3 regions of the Undibacterium sp. Di27W genome follow, and region 3 is predicted to be linked to each of the others. Evidence: predicted binding sites of a transcription regulator. Region 3 holds the regulator's gene; each other region holds the start of a gene.

Region 1 (4,238 bases), on a different contig from region 3:
ATGCTGACTTATGTCAGTATAAAAAAGAGCTAAGCAAGATTGAAAAAGCACTCCGGCGGAGTGCTTTTTCTTTGCATGTATAGTTTGTGAAGCAAGGTCTGCACTAGATTCTGCTAGCTCTATACAGCCAGGCAGAGCAAAAAAATGGCTGACATCGTGCAATGTCAGCCTTTTTTTATGTCGCCATCCAAAATATTTAATAGTAATTAACAGTTATTGCTGAGGTTTTAACTGCTTTTAAGCAAAACTGACACTTAAGCCTGGTAGAGGGATGCCTGAGAAGGCGGTGCCCCAGGTTTGCCCTGCTTGTACTGGATAAGCATCCGTCCAGGTGCCCGTGGTGATGATTTCACCTGCCTGCAAAGGCGGGAATTGCGGCTGTTTTTGCAGCAAGCCATGCAGGTGCCAGATCGCATGTAATGGGCTGTCCAGTACATTGCTGCCAAAACCGGCGCTCAACAAAGTGCCATCGCAAGACAATGAGACGCTGGCATTGGCCAGCAACTCAGCCAAGTGCTGGCGGCTGGCGCTCGACAGGATGCGCGGCTCACCGATCAGCAGGGTGCCGTGCAAGCCCAGTGCAGCTATCGCATCGGCTGCCTCAAACTTCCAGTCAGGGTAGGGGCTGACGACGATCTCTATGCCATGGGCCATCCATTCCAGGCAATCTGCCAGCTCTTCTATGCAGGCGTCGGCAGCAGGTGTCCTGCCGAGCTTGAATACCACTTCCGGCTCTATGCGTGGTTGCAAGGCTCCTGTCAGGCTTTGGTAGGCGTGGTTATCTTCGACATAGCGCACCGTGCTGTCAAACAGGCTGCTCCAGATAGGTTCGCGTATGGCGGCTTTCTCACCATACTTGGTCCACAGCTTGCGGTTGGTAAAGCCCAGTTTGCGGCCTATGCGTACCTCGCCTTCGGCTGCACGTATGGTGTCGGATGCTTTGGCAATGTCATACGCATCAGCGATGCTTAATTCAAATTGCCAGCTCAGAGGATTGAGGTGCTGGGTACGTGCCCGGGCTTCGAGGAAGGTGTAGGCGTGTTGTTCGGCTAGTAAGGACATGGCATCAAATTCGGTTGGATTGAGCGCAAACTAGGAAGTGATCGGCGTATTAGCTACCACCCCATAAGTCACCGTTATTGCCCGATTTGGGCATGGTCACGCCAAAATGCTCATAGGCGGACGGCGTTGCTATCCTGCCTCTGGGCGTGCGTTGCAAAAAACCCTGCTGTATCAAATAGGGTTCCAGTACATCTTCTATGGTGTCGCGTTCTTCGCCTATGGCTGCTGCGACATTGTCCAGACCTACCGGGCCGCCACCAAATTTAAAGAGGATGGCTTCCAGCAGTTTTCTATCCATCAAATCAAAACCAACGGCATCGACATCCAGCATTTTCAATGCTGCATCGGCAATGTTTTTGGTGATTTCGCCATTGCCCTTGACCTCGGCATAATCGCGTACCCGTCGTAACAGGCGATTGGCGATACGAGGCGTACCACGCGCCCGCTTGGCGATTTCTCGTGCACCATCAGCCTGTATCGGTGCACCCAGCAATGATGCTGAACGGCTGACGATCTTGGTCAATTCTTCTGGGGTATAAAATTCCAGTCTGGCGACAATGCCGAAGCGGTCGCGCAAGGGGTTGGTCAGCATGCCAGCGCGGGTAGTGGCACCGACCAGGGTGAAGGGCTGTAAATCCAGCTTCACGGATCGCGCTGCCGGGCCTTCGCCTATCATGATGTCGATCTGGTAGTCTTCCAGCGCCGGGTACAAAATCTCTTCTACGACAGGCGACAGGCGATGTATCTCATCGATGAAGAGCACATCATTGGCTTCCAGATTCGTCAGCAGGGCTGCCAGGTCACCGGCACGTTCCAGCACCGGGCCAGACGTCTGGCGCAGGTTGACACCCATCTCGCGCGCAATGATATGTGCCAGCGTGGTTTTACCCAGGCCTGGCGGGCCAAACAGCAAGGTGTGATCGAGTGCTTCACTGCGCTGCCTGGCCGCTGTGATGAAGATTTCCAGCTGCCCGCGTATTTTTTCCTGGCCCACGTATTCATCAAGCTGTTTGGGGCGCAGGGCGCGCTCTATCGCCTCTTCATTGGGGGAACTGGGCGTGGCCGAGATAATGCGTGGCTCGCTGAAGTTGGATGAAAGATTGTCGGTCTGTATCGTCATGGCTTAACCCTTGGACAAGGCTTTCAATGCCAGCTTGATACCATCAGAGACGCCGCTACCTGCAGGTACGGATTTCATGGCCAGCAAGGCTTCCTTGTCGGAATAACCAAGTGCCTGCAAGGCATTCAGGATGTCGGCGCTATGGTCGCCTGCTGCCAGGGCTGCAGTGGCAGTGCCCAGGTCTGCACCCAGCTTGCCTTTGAGTTCCAGCAGCAAACGTTCAGCAGTTTTCTTGCCTATGCCGGGCACACGGGTCAGGCGTCCGGCTTCCTGCAGGGTGATCGCCTGCGCCAGGTCGGCTACCGACATGCCAGATAAAATGGATAAAGCAGTACGGGCACCGACGCCGCTGATCTTGATCAATTGTTTGAAAGTGCTGCGTTCTTCTGCCGTGCCAAAACCAAACAGGACGTGGGCATCTTCACGTATCGCCAGATGCGTCAGCAATACCACTTTTTCACCCAGATGCGGCAGGTTATAGAAAGTGCTCATGGGCACATCAACTTCATAGCCCACGCCCTGGCAATCGACCAGCAATTGCGGAGGATTCTTTTCTATCAGAGTGCCTGCAATGCGACCTATCATGAGACTGCTTTCATACTGTATGAATAAGCAGTGATAGTAAACGATTCTGGCGCATTTGACGAGGCAAATGCGGGGAAATTATATGGATATTGCAATGCTGCAATATAGTGGGTTCCGCCAGAAGCTAGCCGACCAGGCGTCCACCCTTGACGCGCAAGCCCTTCTTGGCAAGGCCGGGAGCAATTGCACCCAGCGTCGCCAGGGTATCTCCACTATGGGCATGGCAAATCGCCACGCCCAGCGCATCGGCAGCATCACTGCCAGGCAGGCCGGATAAAGCCAGCAGGCGTTGCACCATGTCCTGTACCTGTTCTTTCTTGGCACGACCATGGCCAACCACGCCTTGCTTGACTTGCAGGGCTGTATATTCAGCCACTGCCAGATCCGCCGCCACCAGCGCGCAAATCGCCGCACCGCGGGCTTGCCCCAGTAACAGGGTAGATTGCGGATTGACGTTGACGAAGACTTTTTCTATGGCCGCGCAATCGGGCTGGTAAGTGCGTACTATTTCTGAAACACCTGATAATATGGTTTTCAGGCGTTCGGGCAAAGTGCCATCGATGGTCTTGATCGTACCCGAGGCGATATACGTCAGCTTGCTACCCTGTTTATGAATGACGCCAAAACCGGTGGTACGCAAGCCGGGGTCTATGCCTAGGATTTTCATGAATTGTTTTGTTGGTATCTGTGAGCTTGCGTTGGTGCTGCTGAGAAGGGCTTGCTGGGGAGTATAGCGTATCAGTGTGGATTTTTATTTGTTGCTATGTGAGTGGGTGATTACTTTTGTTTATTGTTATTTGTGATTGATGTACGTGGCATGCTGCGAGTTGTTATTGCTTTGTGAATTATATTCGTGTGTTGCGAACGCCGCTGGAGCTACGTTAACTTGGTTGGTCATTTGTGGATGACACTTATCCTGGTTTGTATCGTTGTATGCCGTCAGATTAAATAGGTTACCCCCCTCAAATTCGTCATTCCTGCGCAGGCAGGAATCTAGTGTCGTTTGTGATATGCCGAGGTGTTTATTGCATGCGCAAATATTCCTTGCATGCCGGGGTTGTTGCTACTTGCGAATGATATTTGTGTACAGCGAACGCCGCTAGGCTCCAGCCTTCGCTGGAGCGACGTTAACTTGATTGGTCATTTGTGGATGACGCTTAGCCCGGTTTGAATCGTCGTAATGCTGTACGGTCAATTCAGTAAATATCCTCAAATTCGTCATTCCTGCGCAGGCAGGAATCTAGTGGCGTTCTTGGTATGCCGAGGTGCTAATTGCTCACGAAGATATTTCTTGCATGTTGGCGTTGAAAGTATTGGCGAATGGTATTCGTGAACAACCAACGTCACTGGAGCGCCAGCCCGGTAGCCTCCAGCCTTCGCTGGAGCGACGTTAAGATTGGTTATGGCACGTCAGCGGTAAGGAGCTTGGAGAGATTCAGATAATATCCAAATACAAATCCCGCCAGTAAGG
Region 2 (4,238 bases), on a different contig from region 3:
CTTGTACTTCATTCTGTGCAAGCCCTATTACTTCTCCTGATTGCTCATGATGCTTAAAACAACCACCGAAGCTTACCAATTGCTATCACGACTTGGTGCATCAGAACGCCTGCTGACCCATGTCAAACTGGTCGGAGAAGCAGCGGAAATACTGATTTCAAAGTTTGAAAACATGGACTTGCAATTCGATGCAAATCTGATACGCCTTGGTGTCGCCATCCATGACGCCGGAAAAATCCTGCACCCCAATGAATTAGACGGCCCGGGTTCCCTGCATGAGCCTGCCGGTGAAAAAATGCTGCTGGATCATGGGGTACAAAAAATAGTTGCCCGGTGTTGCATCACCCATGCACAATGGCAACATGGTGACTTGAGCCTGGAAGAATTATCTGTCGCTGCTGCCGACAAATTATGGAAAGGTAAGCGCGAGGCGGAACTGGAACTCAAACTCATCGAGACTATTGCGATACAAAAACAAGTTGATCAGTGGGATATGTTTACCGCGCTGGATGATGTATTTGAGGCAATCGCCGCAGATGGCACTGAAAGATTACAACGCAGCAGTCATGTAACTATCTCTTAAAATTGCTTCCGCCTACTTGCGCTACACTCAGTTTTTACTAACGCTAGTCCCTATGCTATGAGTGCCCGGTTTTTTCGCTCACTTGTGATCATTGCCAGCTGCCTGCCAGGAGTGTCGTCTCTGGCTGCCGACAGGCCTGCCATGCAACTGGCCTCGCTGGAATGGGCGCCCTATGTAGGCTCACATCTGCCAGATGAAGGACTGACGTCTGTCATTGTCAAGGCGGCAGCTTTACAGGCGGGAATGGATACCCATATCAGTTACACACCCTGGAGCCGCGCCGTGCAACTGGGCCAGAATGATCCCTCTTACGCTGGCTACTTTCCTGCCTTTTATTTAAAGGAGAGGGAAAAAACCTGTTATTTTTCAGCTCCTTTAGGCAATAGCATCATCGGCCTGGCGGCTTTAAAAGAGCGTCATTTCGACTGGAAAGCTTATGCAGATCTGAAGGGCCTGACCATAGGAGTGGTACAAGACTATGCCAATGGCGAGGAATTTGATGCCCAGGTTAAAAAAGAACAGTTGAAACTTGATGTGGCACCTTCAGACATCAGCAACTTACGCAAACTGATAGCAGGGCGGGTCGACCTGGTCGTCATCAGCAAGGATGTCTTGCGTCAATTGCTGATCACGGAAAGCAGCCTGAAGAACAGTCAGGAAAGCATCATTATCCACCCCAAAGAAGTCATCAATTTCTCCTTGCACATTTGCTTCCAGCGCAATGAGCGTGGCTTGAAATATCAACAACTCATCAACCCCTATCTGGAAAAACTCAATCTCAGGAAAATTGAAAACCTGTATTTCCAGCAAATGCAAAATACCCAGCCCTGACAGCCCACTAGGTTTCATCAAACAAACTACCCTGGCTGACCTGACGTTCATTGCGGACATCCGCCTCTCGCACCAGGGCACTGGCCCTGACACCTAACAGGCGAAACCGGTTTTCCAAGGCCACTCTGCGCAGACATTCACCAGCCGTCCTGCGTATGATGGCAGGATCAGCTGTCGCCACAGGAATGGTGATGTCACGTGTAGAGATACGAAAATCCGTGTAACGGATCTTGATACCTACGGTTTTACAGCGATAGCCCTTAACTGTTAAGTCCCTCGCCAGGCGCGTACAGAGATCGGTAAAAATATCTGTCAAAACCGCCCTGTCATGAACGGCATGCAGGTCACGGTCAAATGTGGTTTCTCTGCTGATGACCTTGGGTTCTGACTCGGTGGAAATCTCTCTGTCATCAATACCACGCGCCGCATTGTAGAGCCAGCCAGCATAATTGCTGCCGAAAGTGGTTTGCAGCAAACCCAGGTCTGCACTTGCCAGTTCACCAACCGTATTGATACCCAGGCTCGCCAGGCGCTCAGTTGATTTTGGGCCTATGCCATTGACTTTTTTCACGGCCAAGGGCCATATCCGTGTTGGCACATCTTCCATATCCAGGATGGTCAGGCCATCAGGCTTCTCCAGATCAGAGCCTATCTTTGCCAGCAACTTGTTGGGTGCCACACAAATCGAGCAGGTCAGACCCGTCGACTCAAAGACTGCCTGTTTCAAACTGCTGGCCAGGGCGCGTGTTTCTTGCGGGTGCTCGCTCAGGTCGAGATAGATTTCATCGATGCCACGGTTTTCAATTTTTGGGGCAATCTTGCCTACTGCTTCTTTAAACAGCCGGGAGTAGTGACGATAGGATTCAAAATCCGTCGGTAGCAAAAAGACATCCGGTGCCAGTTTCGCAGCCTTCATGATGCCCATGGCAGAAAAGATACCCAGTGCCCGCGCTGCATAAGTCGACGTGGTTGCGACGCCACGGCCAACATAGTCTTTTATCCTAGAAAACTCATGCGTGCCATCGCCTTTGGGTATGGGGCGGTGCGCGGAGCCGCCACCTATCAGTACCGCCTGCCCCCGCAGTTCGGGATATCGCAACAGCTCAACAGATGCATAAAAAGCATCCATGTCCAAATGGGCAATGCGGCGTTGTTTATTATTCATAGCAATTAAAAATCGCCTGGAAATACATCACTTGGCAGCGTGGCTGCATCGCACTTTTCTGTCGCTGGGTAAGAGCAATCACTGCCCCTATCGATAATTTTTTCAAAAAAAGTCCTGGCAAGCTCATATGCTTATACGCTAATCCCTTATTTTATCCCGAAACCGACATATAACTGAATATACATACAGCAAAATTGATTTTAGCCACAACAAGGAATTACAGCCAGATGCAGTTTGCGCTAAGATAGACCGATACTGCATTTCCTGCTTTTTTCCCTGAATTTTCTGACGGAACGATGATGAAAAAACTGCTTTCCCTTATTTTTGCATTCAGTCTGCTTACAGGTATCAGTCCGGCCAGCGCTGCCACGCCACAAGCCTATGATGAAGCGGCGGATGCCCAGGCTGTTGTCAATAAGGCCCTGGCAGATGCAAAAAAAACAGATAAAAAAGTCCTGGTGATTTTTGGTGCCAACTGGTGCAAGGATTGTCTGGAGCTGGATAAATCCATGCATGGCAAGAATGAACCTCTGCTAGCCAGCAAGTTCATCACTGTGAAGGTGAATGTAGGGCAGTTTGATAAAAACAAGGAATTGGTCGATTTATATGGCAACCCCACCAAGAAAGGCATACCAGCGGCGGTATTGCTGAGACCGGATAACACGGTCTTGTATGCATCCAAGGGCGGTGAATTGTCGAATGCGCGCAAGATGAGTGAACAAGGGGTGTACGACTTCTTTGATGAAATCACCGCACTGTACCGCTAAGCATACAAAATGAACAAGCATGTCTGAAGATCCTGCCATGTCTGCCAAGCTCACTTCGGAAGTAACCGAGCTGGCAGCTTTACAGCACAGCCATGCCTTGTTATCGAATTTTTCACGCTGTCTGCCGGGCATGTTTTATCAATTCCGGCGCTATCCTGATGGCCGTTTTTGCCTGCCCTATGCCAGCGATGCGGTAGTCGCATTTTTTGGCGTCCAGCCTGAGCAATTACGTGAAGATGCCAGCTTCATGTTTGCCAAAGTCCATCCCGAAGACTTGCCCAAGATGATAGTCGCCGTGCGCAAGTCCTTCGCCGAGCTCAGTCCCTGGCATCAGGAATACCGCATCGTTTCTCCTGGCCAGCAAGATCGCTGGGTAGTCGGCGACGCCACCCCTGAACAACTCGATGATGGCAGTGTGCTCTGGCATGGTTTTCTCAGTGACAATACCGAGCGCAAACTGACCGAACAAAAATTGCAGGCGGCCGAGCGCCAGCGTCGCCTGGTCATGAAAGCATCAAACCAGGGTTTGTATGACATCAATCTGCAAACGGGTGAAGGTAGTTTCAGCCCCGAGTATTTGCAGATGCTGGGCTATGAACCGGGTGACTTCAGTACCCCCCAACAATTCTGGGATTATTTCTGGGGTACGGGCGTGCATCCAGATGATGTCCCGCATCTCAAGCACGCCTATAAAAATCATGCCACCACCCAGGGCAATGCCGATTACCATGCCGAGTTCAGGCAAAGAAACCGCGCGGGTGAATGGCGCTGGATCATGTCCCTAGGCAGCATCGTCGAGTGGGATAGCAAGGGCAAGCCCTTGCGCATGGTGGGCACACACATCGATATCACCGAGCGCAAGCAAACCGAGGAAATGCTCAGGCATAACCAG
Region 3 (4,238 bases):
GACCTTGTGGCAAACGTACTTGTGCTTTTTCTAAAGCGAAACCTTGTTTAGTCAGGGCTTCAGCGATATCAGCATTAGTAACGGAACCGAACAAACGGCCATCCACACCAGCTTTTTGTGTAATTTGTACGGTCAGACCGGACAGTTTTTCGCCTTGAGCTTGAGCTGCTGCCAATTTGGCGGCTGCTGCTTTTTCCAGTTCAGCGCGTTTTGCTTCGAATTCAGCAACTGCAGCTGTCGTAGCACGACGAGCCATACGTTGTGGAATCAAAAAGTTACGTGCATAGCCGTCTTTAACGCGAACTACATCACCCAGATTGCCGAGATTAACGACTTTATCCAACAGAATAACTTGCATATTTTTCTCCTTTACCTTGTCGTCAATTACGCTGTGTGCAAATCAGTGTATGGCAGCAACGCGAGGTAACGTGCACGTTTGATTGCAGTGTCAACTTGACGTTGATACAGCGCTTTTGTACCGGTCAAACGTGCTGGCATGATTTTGCCGTTTTCTTGCACGAAATCTTTCAGTGTGTCGATGTCTTTGTAGTCAACTTTTTCTACATGTGCTGCTGTGAAGCGGCAGAATTTTTTGCGCTTGAACAAAGGGTTTTGTTGTTGACGCTTTTGCTTCAATTTGCTTTTGTCGAATTTTTTACCGAATGCCATTTTTGGCTCCTAATCTAGTAAATGTGTCCCGAATTCAGTGACGTGAAAAACGAGACTTTTGCTATTGCGATTTTTGCGCGCTAAAAAACCGGTGAATTCCATGGGCTGTTCCAGAGCAATTTCTGTAAAACGCTGGGATATTTCACCAGCAGCCATCGCAGAAATCTCAAACTCGACCTGCCGAACTGTGTTCGCCTCACGAGTTTCTGAACTATGCATCAAGGTAGCAGAAGCTATCGGGATACCGGCCGGGGTGTAGCGCAATGCACTTTTTTCCACAATCCGGGCTACGAGCTTCAGCTGATTCACTATTTTTTTACGCGACCTTTGTCAATTATTAAGCAGCAGGCGCTTCAACACGTTGCGCTTTTGCAGCATCTTCTTTCTGAACAGCTTTCATCATAGGAGAAGGTGTTGTTTCTGCTTTTTTCAATTTGACTGTCAGGTGACGCAAAACAGCATCATTGAATTTAAATGCTGTTTCCAACTCGAGCAGAGTTTCAGCATCGCATTCGATGTTCAAGCAAACATAGTGTGCTTTTGCCAATTTTTGAATCATGTAAGCCAATTGACGACGGCCCCAGTCTTCAACGCGATGGATTTGACCACCACGGGCTACAACACTTGCCTTGTAGCGCTCGATCATTGCAGGAACTTGCTCGCTCTGATCTGGATGTACGATAAATACGATTTCATAATGACGCATATATTCTCCTTGTGGACAATAAAATAGCCCGCCTCGGCGTCAAGACGAGTGCGGGAAGAGGAAAGCCGATAATAATAACCCAGTTTTTCATATTGATCAATTAGATCAGTGGCTTAGCTAAGTTATAGGCCGTTTTTCCATTGATAGTGAGGTATTTTTTCACATTTACTGGCGATCTCAGGGATTTTGACTTGCATATTCAGCTTTACTGTATAAAAATACAGACTGCTTGTATATACAGCACCTTAACACTAGAAAACGCCATGCTCAAACTCACTTCCCGCCAGGAACAAATCCTGAACCTGATTAAAGACGCCATTCAAAACACGGGCTTTCCCCCTACCCGTGCCGAGATTGCGACAGAACTGGGGTTCCGCTCAACCAATGCGGCAGAAGAACATCTGCAAGCCCTGGCACGCAAAGGCGTCATTGAAATTGCAGCAGGCACTTCACGCGGCATACGCCTGCTGGAGTCAGAGTTGTCCAGCCATATCACGGGCAAGCAACTGACCTTGCCCCACCCAGCCCTATTGCAGCTTGCCCTGCCACTGGTTGGCCGCGTTGCCGCTGGCTCGCCGATACTGGCCAGTGAACATATAGAATCCACTTACCATGTAGACCCAGCCCTGTTCTCTGCCAAACCAGACTTCTTGCTCAAGGTACGCGGGATGTCCATGCGTGATGCGGGCATACTGGATGGCGACTTACTCGCAGTAAAAAAAGCCGACAGTGCTCGCAATGGCCAGATCGTAGTTGCACGCCTGGGTGATGACGTGACCGTCAAGCGCTATAAGAAGACCGGCAGTTTGATAGAGCTGATGCCGGAAAATCCGGATTACCCTGTCATCAAGATTGGTGATACGGAAGAAGATTTCGCGCTGGAAGGCCTGGCTGTTGGCCTCATGCGCAACTGGGTTTGAGGTCAGCCCGGGCGTGATTTTACCCTCTCGTTTACGTCACGCCCGGGCAGCATCTCAAGCTGATATCTCAAGCTGATATCTCAAACTTACGTGTTTCTGCCCGCCGGCAAGCCTTTCCTGCATCCTCTCTGCCCCTCCCAATAAGCACCAGCCCTTTGAGTGATTAAAAAGCGAGAGACATAAAAAAAACGTCCGGATTTTCCGGACGTTTTTCATTTCAGAGCAACAAGCTGTTGCCTCAGAAACTTAGTGCTTAACAACCGTCGTATCTGCAGGAGTTTCCGTAGTCGCTGCAGCCGGCGTTGCAGCGGCTACAGGAACAGGCTCATCCACCAAAGGAACAGGCTGGGTTTCCAATGCGATTTCCAGAACCTTGTCTATCCACCTGACCGGGATAATTTCCAGCTTGTTTTTGACATTGTCCGGGATCTCAGTCAGATCCTTGGCATTTTCCTCAGGTATCAACACAGTCTTGATACCGCCACGGTGAGCCGCCAGTAATTTCTCTTTCAAGCCACCGATAGGCAATACTTCACCACGCAAAGTGATCTCACCTGTCATGGCGACATCAGCACGCACTGGAATACCAGTAAAAACTGACACCAAGGCCGTGGTCATGGCGATACCAGCAGACGGGCCATCTTTTGGTGTAGCGCCTTCAGGTACGTGGATATGGATATCACTCTTCTCGAACACATCTGCCTTGATACCCAGACGCTTGGCGCGGCTGCGTACCACTGTGCGGGCTGCCTCGATCGATTCTTTCATGACATCGCCCAGAGTACCAGTACGGATAACGCCACCTTTACCTGGCATGGCTACCGCTTCTATGGTCAGCAAATCGCCGCCCACTTCCGTCCAGGCCAAACCGACTACCTGACCAATCTGGTTATCCTTGACTGCAACGCCAAAGTCATAGCGACGCACACCCAGATATTTATCCAGGTTCTTGGAATTAACCGTGGCTTTTTTCTCGGTCTTTTTCAACAAGAGCATTTTCACGACCTTGCGACAAATCTTGGAGATTTCCCTTTCCAGCGAACGCACGCCAGCTTCACGTGTGTAATAGCGAATGATGTCGCGCAAAGCACTTTCTGCCACCGTGATCTCGCCCTCTTTCAAACCATTGTTCTTGATTTGCTTAGGCAGCAGATAACGTTGTGCAATGCTGGTTTTTTCATCTTCGGTATAACCTGAGAGACGTATCACTTCCATCCTGTCCAGCAAGGCTGGCGGGATATTGTAGGAGTTGGACGTCGCCACAAACATCACATCGGACAGATCAAAATCAACTTCAATATAGTGATCCGAGAAAGTATGATTTTGCTCAGGGTCCAGGACCTCCAGCAAGGCAGATGATGGGTCGCCACGGAAATCAGCACCCATTTTGTCCACTTCATCCAGCAGGAACAAAGGATTGCGCACGCCGACCTTGGACAGGCTTTGCAAAATCTTGCCTGGCATGGAGCCTATGTAAGTACGGCGATGGCCACGGATTTCTGCCTCATCACGCACACCACCCAAGGCCATACGTACAAACTTGCGATTTGTTGCACGGGCGATGGACTGCCCCAGCGAGGTTTTACCCACGCCTGGAGGACCTACCAGACACAGGATAGGTGCTTTCAGCTTGTCAACGCGCTGTTGCACTGCAAGATATTCCAGAATGCGCTCTTTGACCTTATCCAGGCCAAAGTGTTCGTCTTCCAATACTTTTTCAGCATTCGTCAAATCATTATTGACCTTGGATTTTTTCTTCCATGGCAAATTGACGATGGTGTCGATGTAATTGCGTACGACAGTTGCCTCTGCCGACATAGGCGACATCATCTTGAGTTTTTTCAACTCATTCTGTGCTTTGTCGCGGGCTTCTTTAGGCATTTTGGCGGCCAGGATTTTTTTCTCCAGTTCGTCAATATCAGCGCCCTCTTCACCCTCGCCCA

Evidence for each region. The regulator LexA, encoded in region 3, represses DNA repair genes until DNA is damaged. The targets are predictions, from matches to a motif close to ACTGTATNNNNATACAGT.
Region 1: ruvA (Holliday junction branch migration protein RuvA) is a predicted target of LexA. The motif match lies at 2,782-2,799, and genes of this name have one in related genera.
Region 2: dinB (DNA polymerase IV) is a predicted target of LexA. The motif match lies at 2,752-2,769, and genes of this name have one in related genera.

Annotation. Positions count from the first base shown of each region.
Region 1 covers NZ_JBMPOS010000023.1:18,069-22,306, reverse strand. The annotation lists gene ACO0LF_RS29025 (2-keto-4-pentenoate hydratase) at 238-1,062, opposite strand; gene ruvB (Holliday junction branch migration DNA helicase RuvB) at 1,112-2,182, opposite strand; gene ruvA (Holliday junction branch migration protein RuvA) at 2,186-2,767, opposite strand; gene ruvC (crossover junction endodeoxyribonuclease RuvC) at 2,892-3,434, opposite strand; gene ACO0LF_RS29005 (GIY-YIG nuclease family protein) at 4,203-4,238, opposite strand, start outside.
Region 2 covers NZ_JBMPOS010000002.1:349,354-353,591, reverse strand. The annotation lists gene ACO0LF_RS06335 (HD domain-containing protein) at 47-583, shown strand; gene ACO0LF_RS06330 (substrate-binding periplasmic protein) at 641-1,414, shown strand; gene dinB (DNA polymerase IV) at 1,422-2,579, opposite strand; gene ACO0LF_RS06320 (thioredoxin family protein) at 2,876-3,346, shown strand; gene ACO0LF_RS06315 (PAS domain-containing protein) at 3,366-4,238, shown strand, end outside.
Region 3 covers NZ_JBMPOS010000005.1:368,273-372,510, forward strand. The annotation lists gene rplI (50S ribosomal protein L9) at 1-358, opposite strand, end outside; gene rpsR (30S ribosomal protein S18) at 385-669, opposite strand; gene priB (primosomal replication protein N) at 679-978, opposite strand; gene rpsF (30S ribosomal protein S6) at 1,007-1,375, opposite strand; gene lexA (transcriptional repressor LexA) at 1,639-2,295, shown strand; gene lon (endopeptidase La) at 2,542-4,238, opposite strand, start outside.